DNA from 2 places in the Streptomyces sp. NPDC005576 genome. Region 1 is predicted to be linked to the other one. Evidence: predicted binding sites of a transcription regulator. Region 1 holds the regulator's gene; the other holds the start of a gene.
What was found. Region 1 encodes HspR, which represses chaperone genes until heat shock. Its sites were predicted from a motif close to TTGAGNNNNNNNNNCTCAA; they were not measured.
Positions count from the first base shown of each region.

Region 2: a site for HspR is predicted at 4,508-4,526, ahead of lon (endopeptidase La). Genes of this name have one in related genera too.

Region 1 is NZ_JBIAJC010000009.1:116,438-123,736, reverse strand. Features, by position in the region: gene clpB (ATP-dependent chaperone ClpB) at 1-925, opposite strand, end outside; gene ACFYPN_RS17725 (TIGR03618 family F420-dependent PPOX class oxidoreductase) at 1,113-1,517, shown strand; gene ACFYPN_RS17720 ((2Fe-2S)-binding protein) at 1,638-1,958, opposite strand; gene ACFYPN_RS17715 (hypothetical protein) at 1,955-2,356, opposite strand; gene ACFYPN_RS17710 (helix-turn-helix transcriptional regulator) at 2,497-3,477, shown strand; gene ACFYPN_RS17705 (heat shock protein transcriptional repressor HspR) at 3,589-4,035, opposite strand; gene dnaJ (molecular chaperone DnaJ) at 4,037-5,227, opposite strand; gene grpE (nucleotide exchange factor GrpE) at 5,402-6,040, opposite strand; gene dnaK (molecular chaperone DnaK) at 6,037-7,299, opposite strand, start outside.
Region 2 is NZ_JBIAJC010000002.1:305,220-312,518, reverse strand. Features, by position in the region: gene ACFYPN_RS04730 (lysozyme) at 152-976, shown strand; gene ACFYPN_RS04725 (polysaccharide deacetylase family protein) at 1,199-1,951, shown strand; gene lon (endopeptidase La) at 2,065-4,485, opposite strand; gene ACFYPN_RS04715 (GNAT family N-acetyltransferase) at 5,019-5,564, opposite strand; gene ACFYPN_RS04710 (cold-shock protein) at 6,470-6,673, shown strand; partial or broken gene ACFYPN_RS04705 (hypothetical protein) at 6,999-7,220, shown strand.

The DNA.
Region 1 (7,299 bases):
CGCCGCGGGCCAGCATGGGCTTGAGCATGTTGCCCGCGTCCATGGCGGAGTCCCCGCCGGCTCCGGCGCCGACGACGGTGTGCAGCTCGTCGATGAAGGTGATGACCTTGCCGTCGCTCTCCTTGATCTCGGAGAGGACGGTCTTCAGCCGCTCCTCGAACTCGCCCCGGTACTTCGCGCCCGCGACCATCGCCCCGAGGTCCAGGGAGACGAGGCGCTTGTCGCGCAGCGACTCGGGCACGTCGCCCTTGACGATGCGCTGGGCGAGCCCCTCGACGACGGCGGTCTTGCCGACGCCGGGCTCACCGATGAGGACCGGGTTGTTCTTCGTACGGCGCGAGAGCACCTGTACGACGCGGCGGATTTCCTGGTCCCGGCCGATGACCGGGTCGAGCTTGCCCTCGCGGGCCGCCGCCGTGAAGTCCGTACCGAACTTCTCCAGGGCCTTGTACTGACCCTCCGGGTCGGGTGTGGTCACCCGTCGCCCTCCCCTGCTCTTCTCGAACGCGGCCAGCAGCTTCTTCGCACCGGCCCCCTGGGCACCGAGGATCTCACCGACCCGGCCGCCCTTCTCGGCGACCGCGATCAGCAGGTGCTCGGTGGAGACGTATTCGTCGCCGAGGTCCTTGGCGCGCTGCGCGGCGTCGCTGACGACGGCGAGCAACTCGCGGTTGGGCTGCGGCGGTGCCACGGTGGAACCGGTGACGCTCGGCAGCGCGCCGAGCAGCCGCTCGGTCTCCGTGCGCACCATGGCCTGGTCCGCCTCCACGGCGGCCAAGAGATCGATGATGTTCTCGTTGTCTTCACCCGCGAGCAGCGCGAGCAGCAGGTGTGCGGGGGTCAGATCGGGGTGTCCGTCCTTCACCGCCCTGCTGGTGGCCGCGGTGAGGGCGTCCCTGCTCTTGTTGGTCAGCTCGGCGTCCACGTGCGCTGTCTCCTCCTCGACGATCGCGTCCTACCCAGGCTCGGAACCTGGCCCATGATTCGATCAACGTGCACAAAGTTGAGTCTATTCCACTCAAGGCTGGTATTCGAGCGCACGGGGCTCCGCACCCGCGAGACTCCGCACCTGCACCCAGGGTGTCGCGGGAGCACCTCCTACGCTTTCGCCCATGGCCCTCGACGTACGCAAACCAAGCCCCGAGTACCTCGCCTTCTGGCGCGAGTACCACCTCTGCACGCTGACCACCCTCCGCCCGGACGGCACCCCGCACGTGGTGCCCGTCTGCGTGACGTACGACCCCGGGGCGGGGCTGGCCCGCATCATCACCGACGGCGGCAGCCGGAAGGTGGCCCACGTCCGGGCGGCGGGTCCGGAGGGGGCACGGGTCGCGGTCTGCCAGATGCACCGCGCCCGCTGGGCGACGCTGGAGGGCCGCGCGACGATCCGTACGGAGCGGGAGGTCGTCGAGGACGCCGAACGCCGCCACACCGAGCGCTACGGGCGGGAGCCGAGGGTCAACCCGACGCGGGTCGTCATCGAGATCGCCCTGGACCGGGCCCTCGGCCGGGCCTGAGGGGCGCGCCCCCACCGCGTGTCGCGCCCGGCACAAGCACAGCGGCGCCACCGTGTCAGGTCACGGTGGCGCCGCTGTGTGGGGGATGCGCTTGAGCGATGTGGTGGTTCGGGGGATCGCTCAGGCGCTTCGGGGGGTGGCTGAGATGGTCTCGGGGTCGAACAGTTCGTGGTCGCGCTGGTCCAGATTGACGAAGATCATGCCGTACCTCACCGCGCAGCGCACGGGCTGTGGGGCGCCACGTGGCCTGCGCAGACAGCGGTAGGCGCGAATCTCCTCGCCCTCCTCCATCACGACGACCACGGGCTCACCGAGCAGGGTGACCATCAACGAGTCACCCGGGCCCGGCAGAGCGGTGAGCAGGTCGACGAAGTGCCACCCCGAGCGATAGGCCGAAGCCATCTCGCGCCGGAAGATCCGGTCGTCCGGCGGGGTGGTCATGCGCTTGCGGAGGCCGGAAGCGAGTCCCAGCCGATGTCACTCTGAACCTTGTTCAGCGAGTCCCAGCCGATGTCACCCTGCGTCTTGTTCAGCAAGTCCCAGCCGATGTCACGGGTCGCCGATGCCTGCACGGCCCAGCCGATGTCACCCCGGGTCTTGTTCAGCGAGTCCCAGCCGATGTCGGCCCGGACCGCACCGAGCAGGTCCCAGCCGATGTCACCCTGCGTCGTGTTCAGCGAGTCCCAGCCGATGTCACCGGGCGTCGCCGTAGCCTCGCTGTTCCAGCCAATGTCCCCCGGGACAGCAGCCGCCTCACTGTCCCAGCCGATGTCGCCCGCGCCCACCAGCCCAAAACCCAAGGCTGCGACGAACGAGGCGGCAAGCACCGAGCGAAGCATTCGCTTATCCATAGTCGGCTTCGTCCTCACTTGTGGATTCCTCTCCCCCGCTCCTAAGACGATGTCTCACGCGACCCCGTGAACACCACAGAGTCGATGCATCATGTTCTTGCATGTTCAGGAACCTGGGGGGTGGAGAAATGATCACAAGAGACACGAAAACGACACATCCTCACGGGATCACCGAACTGTGCGAGGAAGGCAAACGCCTCTACTCGGGCGCAATCCGCTCCGGACGGATCGCGCGCGACGAGGTCGAACCAGCACCGTGCCTCATGGAGTTCGCCCTGCTGCACGCGGACCCCGACGACCCGGACTGGCTGCGCCCCGTCCCTCCCTCCACCGCGCTCGCCCAGCACGTGAACCCTCTGGAGCGCGAGATACAGGAGCGCAGACGCCACTCGTTGCTCCTCGCCGAGTCCTTCGAGCCCTTCATGGACATCAGCGCGCAGGGACCGCCGGCCACCCACGCCATCACGGTGCTGGAGGGCGTGGCCCGGATCAACGGCGCCCTGGACATCGCCACCGCGGAGTGCCGCACCGAGGTCCTCACCATCCAGCCCGGCGGCGGACGGAACGAGGACCGGCTGGGGAAGGCCCTGGAGCGCGGCCTCTCCGTCGTCCACCGCGGCGTCCGCATGCGGACGTTGTACCAGCACACGGTCCGCTACAGCCCCAGCACCCTCGCGTACGCGGAACGCATCGCTGACGCGAACGTCGAAATCAGGACATCCGAGGAGCTCATCGAGCGTCTCATCATCTTCGACCGTACCGTCGCCTTCATCCCGGCCCAGGACGACCGCCAGGTCGCCCTGGAGCTGCGCCACCCGGGTCTGGTCGCCTATCTGGCGTCGGTCTTCGAGAAGTTCTGGAGCCGCGCCACCCCGCTCCTGGAGGAGATCCGGTACGAGCCCACGCCGGACGGCATCAGCGCTGTCCAGCGCTCCATCGCCCACCTCCTCGTGGAGGGTCACGTGGACGACTCGATCGCGCGCCGGCTCGGCATGAACGTACGGACCTGCCGGGCGCACATCGCCAAGCTCGCCGCCACCCTCGGCAGCAGCAGCCGCGCGCAGCTCGGCTTCCTGATAGCCCAGTCGGGAATCCTCAACGAGGACTGAGGCCGCCGGCCAGCGCCCCGCCGCCGCCCCCACTACGCGACAGAGCCCGCCCACCGGTACGACCGGGAGGCGGGCCCATGTGCGGGACGGGCGTCACGCGCCCGTCCGGTGTCAGTCCCTCGGCCGCTTCGGCCGCCATACGACCAGCGCACTGGTCTGCTGCACGTCCTGGTACGGCACGAGGTCGCGCCGGTACGAGGCGTGCACCTGGGCCTCGGCCTGCCGTACGGCGACGGCCGCCCCGTCCACCGCGGTGGACAGCTCGGCGACGCGTTGCTGGAGCGCCGCGACCTGGTTCTCCAGCTCGATGATGCGCTTGATGCCGGCCAGGTTGATGCCTTCGTCCTGGGACAACTGCTGGACGTTGCGGAGCAGTTCGATGTCACGGGCCGAGTAACGCCGTCCGCGGCCGGCCGTGCGGTCCGGGGAGACCAGACCGAGGCGGTCGTACTGACGGAGTGTCTGCGGGTGCAGACCCGAGAGCTGGGCCGCGATCGAAATCACGTACACCGGGGTCTCGTCGTTCAGTTCGTACGGGTTACGTCGGCGGCCGTCCATCTCAAGCTCCCTTCGCGGCCTGGAACAGGTCGGCCCGCGGGTCCTGGACCGCGGTCGCCTTGCGGTAGGCCTCCAGCGCTTCTCTGGCTTCGTCGCCCAGCTCGGTGGGCACCGCGACCTCCACGGTGACGAGGAGGTCGCCCCGGGTTCCGTCCTTGCGTACGGCACCCTTGCCACGGGCGCGCATCGTACGCCCGTTCGGGGTACCCGCGGGGATCTTGAGGGTGACCGGGGGCCCACCGAGGGTGGGCACCTTCACCTCGCCGCCGAGTGCCGCCTCCGGGAAGGTGACGGGCACGGTGACGGTGAGGTTGTCGCCCTTGCGGCCGAAGACCGGGTGCGTGTCCACGTGGACAGCGACGTAGAGGTCACCGGCCGGACCGCCGCGCTCGCCCTGGCCGCCCTTGCCGCGCAGCCTGATGCGCTGCCCGTCGGAGACGCCCGCCGGGATACGGACCTGCATGGTGCGGGCGGACTTGGCGCGTCCGCTGCCCTTGCAGACCTCACAGGGGTTCTCGGCGATCAGGCCGCGGCCCTTGCAGTCCACGCACGGGTCGGTGAGCGAGAACCCGCCACCGCTGCCGCGCGAGACCTGGCCCGTACCGACGCAGGTCGGGCAGACCCGCGGGGTGCCGTTCTTGTCGCCGGTGCCCGAACACGCCTTGCAGGGTGCCTGGCTGGACATCCGCAGCGGGACCGTGGCCCCGTCGACGGCCTCGGTGAAGCTGAGCGTCACCTCGGTCTCGATGTCCTGGCCCCGGCGCGGCTGCACCCGGGTGCCGGGACCGCCGCCGCGGTTGAACAGCCCGCCGAACACGTCGCCGAGACCTCCCCCGCCGCCGAATCCGCCGGCGCCCTGGCCCGCGCCGCCCTGGGTGCCTCCGAAGAGGTCCCCCAGGTCGAAGCCGCCGGGGAACCCGCCTCCGGCACCGGGACCGGGCCGGAACCCGCCGTTGCCGAAGAGGGCGCGCGCCTCGTCGTACTCCTTGCGCCGCTTGGCGTCCCCGAGGACGTCGTTCGCCTCGGAGATCTCCTTGAAGCGCTCCTCGGCCTTGGCGTCGCCCTTGTTGGCGTCCGGGTGGAACTCGCGGGCGAGCTTCCGGTACGCCTTCTTGATCTCGGCGTCGGTGGCGTCCTTCGGGACGCCGAGGACCTTGTAGTAGTCCTTCTCGACGAAGTCCTTCGTGCTCATCGACGTCCCTCCTTCCGGACGATCGGCCGGCGGCCTCTCGCGTACGAATCGACCGGCTCGCGGGGAACACCGTCGCTCCCCGGTCCGCACCGGTCACTGGACAAGGCCCTGGCGGCCGGCCCTGGGGCCGGCCGCCCGGCCGGTCGGTGTGCGACCGAGTGGTCCGACGTGATGTCAGACCTCCTCGGGGCCACCGCTCTCCTCGTCGTCAACCTTCTCTTCCTTCGCCGCCGCGGGCGTGGCGCCCGGCTGCGGCTCCGCCACGGCGACCCGCGCGGGGCGGATGGTGCGCTCGCCGAAGCGGTACCCCGGCTGCAGGATCGCCACGCAGGTCGTCTCCGTGACATCCGGTGCGTAGCTGTGCATCAGGGCTTCATGGATCGTCGGGTCGAAGGGCTCGCCCTCCTCGCCGAACTGCTGGAGACCCAGCTTGGTGACGATCGACTCCAGGTTGTCGGCCACCGACTTGAAGCCGCCGACGAGCTCGCCGTGCTCGCGGGCCCGGCCGACGTCGTCGAGGACGGGGAGGAGCTCGGTCAGGAGGTTCGCCGAGGCGATCTCCTTGACCGTGACCCGGTCCCGCTCCACGCGGCGGCGGTAGTTCTGGTACTCGGCCTGGAGGCGCTGGAGGTCCGCCGTGCGCTCGGAGAGCGCCGTGCGTACCTGGTCCAGCTGCGCGGTCAGGCCTGCGGTCTGGTCAGCATCCCCGGCCGGGGCCGCCTCCTCGGAGGCGGCCGTCGGCTCGGCGTCGTCGGAGGTGGCGCCGGAAGGGACGTCGGGCTTCTCCTCGAAGCCCGGGGTCTCCTCCGTCACACCGCACCGCCCTTGCTGTCCTTCTCGTCGTCCACGATCTCGGCGTCAACGACGTCGTCGTCGGCCGGACGGGCCTGCTCGGCACCGGGCTCACCGGCGGCCGCACCATCGGCCTGGGCGTTGGCGTACATCGCCTGGCCCAGCTTCTGGGAGACGGCCGCGACCTTCTCGGTGGCCGTACGGATCTCGGCGGTGTCCTCGCCCTTGAGCTTCTCCTTCAGCTCGCCGAGCGCGGTCTCCACCTCCGTCTTGACGTCGCCGGGGACCTTGTCCTCGTTGTCCTTGAGGAACTTCTCCGTCTGGTAGACGAGCTGCTCGCCCTGGTTGCGCGTCTCGGCGGCCTCACGGCGACGGTGGTCCTCGTCGGCGTACTGCTCGGCCTCTTCGCGCATCCGGTTGACCTCGTCCTTCGGCAGCGAGGAGCCACCGGTGACGGTCATCTTCTGCTCCTTGCCGGTGCCGAGGTCCTTGGCTCCGACGTGCATGATGCCGTTGGCGTCGATGTCGAAGGTGACCTCGATCTGCGGCACGCCGCGCGGGGCCGGCGGCAGGCCCGTCAGCTCGAACATTCCGAGCTTCTTGTTGTACGCCGCGATCTCGCGCTCGCCCTGGTAGACCTGGATCTGCACGGAGGGCTGGTTGTCCTCGGCGGTGGTGAAGATCTCGGACCGCTTGGTCGGGATCGTCGTGTTCCGCTCGATGAGCTTGGTCATGATGCCGCCCTTGGTCTCGATACCGAGGGACAGCGGGGTGACGTCGAGGAGCAGGACGTCCTTGACCTCACCCTTCAGGACACCGGCCTGGAGCGAGGCGCCGATGGCGACGACCTCGTCCGGGTTCACGCCCTTGTTGGCGTCCTGGCCACCGGTCAGCTCCTTGACGAGCTCGGCGACGGCCGGCATACGGGTCGAGCCACCGACGAGAACGACGTGGTCGATCTCGGAGAGCGCGATGCCCGCGTCCTTGATGACGTTGTGGAACGGGCTCTTGCACCGGTCCAGCAGGTCGGCGGTCAGCTGCTGGAACTGCGAGCGCGTGAGCTTCTCGTCCAGGTGCAGCGGACCCTCGGCGGACGCCGTGATGTAGGGGAGGTTGATCGTGGTCTCGGTCGAGGACGAGAGCTCGATCTTCGCCTTCTCCGCAGCCTCGCGGAGACGCTGGAGAGCCATCTTGTCCTTGGACAGGTCCACGCCGTGGCCGTTGGCGAACACCTTCACCAGGTGGTCGACGACGCGCTGGTCCCAGTCGTCACCACCGAG
Region 2 (7,299 bases), on a different contig from region 1:
CTCCCGGGCCCCCTTCCGGAGGGCGGGTCAACGCGCGTAGCTTCATACCTGTCGTGTCCATGACGGGCACGCCGTACCGGGGTCCGGCCCCTCCCGTGCCCCGGTTCGCGGTTCCTCCCACCGTCCCCCACCGAGCCACGGAGGCACGTCCATGTCCGCCCACAGATCCGGTTCCCGAACGGCCCGTCTGCTCGCTCCGGCCGGCACCCTGCTCGCCGCACTCTCGCTCCTCCTCACCCTGCCCGGCGCCGCCTCGGCCGCCGACGTCCCGGCCCGGGGCACGGCCTCGCTCGGCATGGGCGTCGTCGCCCACGACGGCCGGGGCTCCCTGCCCGCCGGCACGACGGCGACCCAGACCGAAGGCGTCGACGTCAGCGGCCACCAGGGCAACGTCGCCTGGTCGACGCTGTGGAACAGTGGCGTCCGGTGGGCGTACGTGAAGGCGACCGAGGGGACGTACTACAAGAACACCTCGTTCTCGCAGCAGTACTCGGGCTCGTACGACGTCGGGATGATCCGGGGTTCGTACCACTTCGCCACTCCGGACACGACCTCCGGAGCCGTGCAGGCGAACTACTTCGCGGACAACGGCGGCGGCTGGTCCCGGGACGGCCGGACGCTCCCGGGCGTGCTGGACATCGAGTGGAACCCGTACGGGGACCAGTGCTACGGCAAGACGCAGTCGGCGATGGTCGCCTGGATACGCGACTTCGTGAACACCTACAAGGCGCGCACCGGGCGGGACGCGGTGATCTACACGGCGACCAGCTGGTGGACGACGTGCACCGGCAACAACGCCGGCTTCGGCGCGACCAACCCGCTCTGGGTGGCCCGCTACAACACCACGGTGGGTGAACTGCCGGCCGGCTGGGGGTACTACACGATCTGGCAGTACACCTCGACCGGCCCCACGGTCGGGGACCACGACAAGTTCAACGGGGCACTCGACCGCGTGCAGGCCCTGGCGACCGGCTGACACGGCGACACGTCCGGTCCACCTGAGCAGTGTCCGGCGGACGGCCGACCGTGGCCCCGGTGACGCACCTCGTCGCCGGGGCCGCGGCGTTCCGCAGGACACCGGGGCCCACTATCCGTCGACGGTGTACACGCTATGTATGGTCCGGGCAGCCGTACCGGACGTACGGCCGTACCGCGCCCGCCGTGCCGACCCATGGATGGACCCGCCTTGCCCAGAAGGATGCCGAAGCCGCGCACCTGGTTGCCCGCCGCCCTGGTGACCGCACTCACACTCACCCTGGGTGGCTGCTCCATGGCGACCACGGCACCCGCCTCGGCGCGCGAGGAGGCGGCCTCCGAGGCGAAGGGCGAACTCGGCCCGGTGGACTGCCGCGTCGCGAAGTGCATCGCCCTCACCTTCGACGCCGGACCCGGCAAGGACACCCCGCACCTGCTGGACGTGCTCAAGGAGAAGAAGGTGCACGCGACCTTCTTCCTGCTGGGCGAGAACCACGTCCTCAAGCACCCGGACACCGTGCGGCGCATCGCGGACGAGGGCCATGAGGTGGGCAACCACACCTGGTCGCACGAGATCCTGACGGACAAGGAGCCGGACGAGATACGGGCCGAGCTGGAGAAGACGCAGGACGCCATAGCGAAGATCACCGGGAAGAAGCCCCGGCTGATGCGTCCGCCCCAGGGCCGTACCGACGACACCGTCTCGGAGATCAGCAAGGACCTCGGGCTCTCCCAGATCCTCTGGAGCGCGACCGCGAAGGACTACTCGACCACCGACTCGGCGCTCATAGAGAAGCGCATCCTGGACCAGGCGAGCCGGGACGGCATCATCCTTCTCCACGACATATACAAGGGGACCGTGCCCGCCGTGCCGGGCATCATCGACGCCCTGCGGGAACGCGGCTACACGCTCGTGACCGTCCCCGAGTTGATGGCCCCCGCCGAGCCCGAACCGGGCACGGTCTACCGCCCCTGATCCGGCCGCGCGCCGTCCGGACACCGGAACGGCCCGCCTCCCCGGGGTCTCCGGGGCGACGGGCCGTCCGTACCGGTCACGTCCGTGGCGGCACGTCCGTCACGCCGCGCCGCTCACGCCGCGGCCGGGACCTTCTTCTCCTCCGCGGCGGCGGTGGCCGGAGCGAGGGCGATCTCCAGCACCTGGCGGACATCGGTCACCGGGTGCACCTCCAGCTTCTCCAGGACCTCGGCCGGGACGTCGTCCAGATCGGCTTCGTTCCGCTTGGGGATCACCACCGTGGTGATCCCGGCCCGGTGCGCCGCCAGCAGCTTCTGCTTCAGACCGCCGATCGGCAGGACCCGCCCGGTCAGCGAGACCTCACCGGTCATCGCCACGTCCGTACGGACCAGCCGTCCGGAGAGCAGCGAGGCCAGCGCGGTCGTCATGGTGATGCCGGCGCTCGGACCGTCCTTCGGGACCGCGCCCGCCGGGAAGTGGATGTGGATACCCCGGTCCTTGAGGTCGGCGACCGGCAGCTCCAGCTCCGCCCCGTGCGACCGCAGGAAGCTCAGCGCGATCTGCGCGGACTCCTTCATCACGTCGCCGAGCTGACCGGTCAGGGTCAGACCGGACGCCCCGGTCTCCGGGTCGGCCAGCGATGCCTCGACGAAGAGGACGTCGCCGCCCGCACCGGTCACCGCGAGGCCGGTGGCCACGCCGGGGACCGCGGTACGGCGCTCGGCCGGGTCCTGCGCGGACTCGGGCACGTGGTGCGGCCGGCCGATCAGCCCCCGCAGATCGGCGTCGGCGACCGTGAACGGCAACTCCCGGTCGCCCAGTTCGTGCTGGGCCGCGACCTTCCGCAACAGCCGGGCGATGGCCCGCTCCAGGGTCCGTACGCCGGCCTCACGGGTGTACTCGCCGGCCAGCTTGCGCAGCGCCGACTCCTCCAGCGCGACCTCGTCCTTCTCCAGACCGGCCCGCTCCAGCTGGCGCGGGAGCAGGTGGTCGCGGGCGATGACGACCTTCTCGTCCTCGGTGTACCCGTCGAGCCGGACGAGCTCCATGCGGTCGAGCAGCGCCTCCGGGATGGCCTCCAGGACATTCGCGGTGGCGAGGAAGACCACGTCGCTGAGGTCGAGTTCGACCTCCAGATAGTGGTCGCGGAAGGTGTGGTTCTGCGCCGGGTCCAGCACTTCGAGGAGCGCGGCGGCCGGGTCGCCCCGGAAGTCGGAGCCCACCTTGTCGATCTCGTCGAGCAGGACGACCGGGTTCATCGAGCCGGCCTCCTTGATCGCCCGGACGATACGCCCCGGCAGCGCGCCGACGTACGTACGCCGGTGGCCCCGGATCTCCGCCTCGTCCCGGACTCCGCCGAGCGCGACCCTGACGAACTTGCGGCCCATGGCGTGCGCCACGGACTCGCCGAGCGAGGTCTTTCCCACGCCGGGGGGCCCGACGAGCGCCAGCACCGCTCCGCCGCGCCGTCCGCCGACGACACCGAGGCCCCGGTCGGCCCGGCGCTTGCGGACCGCGAGGTACTCGGTGATGCGCTCCTTGACGTCCTGCAGACCGGCGTGCTCGGCGTCCAGGGTCGCCTGCGCGCCCCGGATGTCGTACGCGTCCTCGGTCCGCTCGTTCCACGGCAGCTCGAGGACGGTGTCCAGCCAGGTCCGGATCCAGGAGCCCTCGGGGCTCTGGTCCGAGGACCGCTCCAGCTTCTCGACCTCCTTGAGCGCGGCCTCGCGGACGTGCTCGGGCAGGTCGGCGGCCTCGACACGGGCGCGGTAGTCGTCGGACTCGTCCCCCGGGTCGCCGTTGAGCTCGGACAGCTCCTTGCGTACGGCGTCGAGCTGGCGCCGCAGCAGGAACTCGCGCTGCTGCTTGTCGACGCCCTCCTGGACGTCCTTCGCGATGGACTCGGCCACGTCCTGCTCGGCGAGGTGCTCACCGAGCCACCGCACGGCGAGCTTCAGCCGGGCGACCGCGTCCGCGGTCTCCAGCAGCTCCACCTTCTGCGCCGTGGTCAGGAAGGGCGAGTACCCGGAGTTGTCGGCGAGCGCGGAGACGCCCTCGATCTGCTGCACCCGGTCGACGACCTGCCAGGCCCCCCGCTTCTTCAGCCAGCTGGTGGCGAGCGCCTTGTACTCCTTGACCAGCTCGGTGACGGCACCCGGCAGCGGGTCGGGCACGTTCTCGTCGATCCGGGTCGCCTCGACCCACAGGGCACGCCCGGGACCGCTCGTACCGGTGCCGATGCGTACCCGCGAACGGGCCCGCACGATCGCGCCGGGGTCCCCGTCGGAGAGCCGCCCGATCTGCTCGACCGTACCGAGGACACCCGTCCCCGTGTACCTGCCGTCGATGCGCGGCACCAGCAGCACCTCGGGCTTGCTGCCCTCCTCGGCGGCGGCCTGCGCCGCCTCCACGGCGGCCCGCGCCTCGCTGTCGGAAAGATCGAGAGGAACCACCATGCCGGGCAGCACGACTTCGTCGTCGAGCGGCAGCACAGGCAGGTCGAACGGGGTGGACGCCTTGGTGTCGGTAGCCATGATCTTCCCTTCGGCAGTCAAGTTGAGCTATGCAGGCTCAATGCTTGTGAGCCGATGAATGTTCCCCATGGCGTGTTCGCTGTGAGCGATCAGGGAGCTGCGTCCTTCGACGTGGGCCCCTTCGCTCATCCTCCGCCCGGCCTCGACTCCGACTACCACGGTTACCGCTACGCCCACCGCGGCCGGGCCGCCCGATCGGGCTGTCCGACCGCACCGAGCCACATTTCCCATGAGTTCTGCAGAGTTGGTTACAGCCGACCTCCGTGGGCTCGCAGAGTTGGTTACGCCTGGGCGTAACCAACTCTGCACAGCCTTGGGCGGGTGCGACGTCCGGCAGCACACCACAGTCAAGTTCGCGAGTGCGTGCGGTTCCGTCTGCGGAGCACCGCACGGCCCCCCACTGACCGTCGAAAATGCAAGGTGGATCTGCAGGTCTGCTGTGCAGACACTGACTCTCCATCTCGCTGGTCAGCGCCTGGGGCAGAGACAACCTCGGGCTGCCCACAGGAGCGACCGCCTCGGAGCGGGTGGAATCACCGGTCGTCGGACGGGGCGACCGGAGGCCGCATACCGAGCCACTGCTCGGCGCCCCAGGCGTGGAACCGCTCCACCTCGGCGAACCCGAGCTTCGCCGCGAGGCGCATCGAACCCACGTTGGCGGTCTGGGTGGCGAGCACCACCGGCTCCCCGGGAAGGGCGCCGTCGAACCAGTCGAGTGCCGCCGCGCACGCTTCGGCGGCGTACCCGGACCCCCACGCCCGAGGCAGGAACAGGTAACCGAGGTCGACCATTCCCACGGCTGCCGGGCGACGGTGCTCCGTGGCCCTTCTGAGCAGGATCTGGCCGATCATCACCCCGTCGAGATCGACGACGAAACTGCCGGGCCACCGCTCGGGCACCGTCGGCAACTCGCGGTCCAGCTCGTCCCGCGGGCGGGGGCCACCGAGATAGGTGTGCACGTCCGGCGACGCCAGCAGGTCGATGAACGCGGCGCGGTCGCGAGCCTCGGGCGCCCGCAGCACGAGCCTCTCGGCCCTGATCGGGACAGGTGGCCAGGCGAGGGTTCCGAGCTCATTCATGTCACCCAGCCAATCAGCGGGGCCGGCCGCGTTCAAGGCTCACGGTCCGATCCGGCCACCGGCCCGGACCCCGCCCCGAAGGGTCCTCTTCCGCCCATGCGCCTCCTGAGCTCGACGCCCCCGCCTCCTCGATCAGCCCGAGAAATCTCCCGCGACCGCAGCAGATATCTATGCATGGCGTGGCTAGGGTTTCTCTCACAGTCAGAGAGACAGCTGGGCCCGACGGTGCGGTGGTGGAGTTCCGGAGCCACGGGTGGCGCAGGAAGGCGACGGGGCTGACGACCGGACCGGGCGGCCCGCGGTCATCAGGGGCCGCCGTCGAGAGGCCGCGAGGCGGTATCCGTACGCGGGTTGAGGCGTCGGCTGCGGACGTGCACCGGGAGGGCCGACTGTCTGCGGGTGGCGCAGTACAGGGCCACCGAGCGGAGGAGGACACCAGCGGTACGCAGTTCAGCAAGCCCACGCGATCCCCGCACACGCACCCGCTGCGGCCGTGCGCCGCGAGCCTGTGCGGAATGCGGAACAGTGACCGCGCAGCGACGAGGCCGGCCGGCCTCTTTCCCGGAGCGCCTCCCGGGACATCGAGCCAGGCGCCGGACGGCACCTCGGAAGAGCTGCGCCCCCGGTGGAGCAATATCTGTGTCCGCGAGACGAGTTTTAGGTACACCGCGCACGAAGTGTTTTTATCCGGGCAGAGGGAACGCGATAAACGCATGGCCCACCGGCCGCTACCCCATGCTATCGTCGAGTCCAGTTGCCGTGGTACTAAGATTTCGAGCACACTCGTCGACATTTCCGACAGTAGGACGCCTTTCGCGTTTCCCGTCCTTCACACGGGGCATCACCGCGGCGACCCGGCCTCCACGCACTGCGGTTTCCGGCGTAATGCCCCAGGGAGATATGACATGGCGTCCGGTACCGTGAAATGGTTCAACCCGGCCAAGGGTTTCGGCTTCATCGAGCAGGAGGGCGGCGGCCCGGACGTGTTCGCCCACTTCTCGAACATCGCCGCCGGCGGCTTCCGCGAGTTGCTGGAAGGCCAGAAGGTCACCTTCGACCTCGCGCCGACCCAGAAGGGCCCGACGGCCGAGAACATCGTTCCTGCCTGACGGTGACGCGCAGAACGTGGTGACGCGCAGAACGTGGCCGGGCCCCGCTGGGCGCGGCGTCGGCCACGAGCGTTTTCGCTCCTCCCGCCCGCGTACCAAATTCCGCCGACGCGGGGCACCACCGTTTTACCGCCACACTTGATTCACGTGGGCCGGCTCCGATCACGCATTCCGTCCGGCGCATTCTCGGTATTCCCCACGGCATTCGCCCGCTGCTGGAATTCCTTGATCGGCGCTGTATCGAGGAAGGTTCTCCTTGGACTCCGTACGTACGCACCACCGCTTCTCCCGCAGTCGTACCGGCGGCGCCGTTCACGTTTTCCCCCTGGTGGAGTCCGAGGCGTCGGAGACCGCCGGTCCGCGGGTCGGTGACGACATGACCGTCGAGGTCGCCCTGTCGGTCATGGCCAGTGCTCGCGTGGAGCACCTGCTCGTCTGCGACAACGACGGTCTGCGCACCGGGATGGTCACCATGGCCGTACTCGCCGCCGTCCGTGACGGTGCCGGGTACACGGACCGCATCCAGTTGCGCGACATCCTCGCCGACGGCCGGGACGGCGCCCCAGATCTTCTGGCCCTGGTTCACTGAACCGACTCGCTCACCGCGAAAGCACCCAACCCCTTCG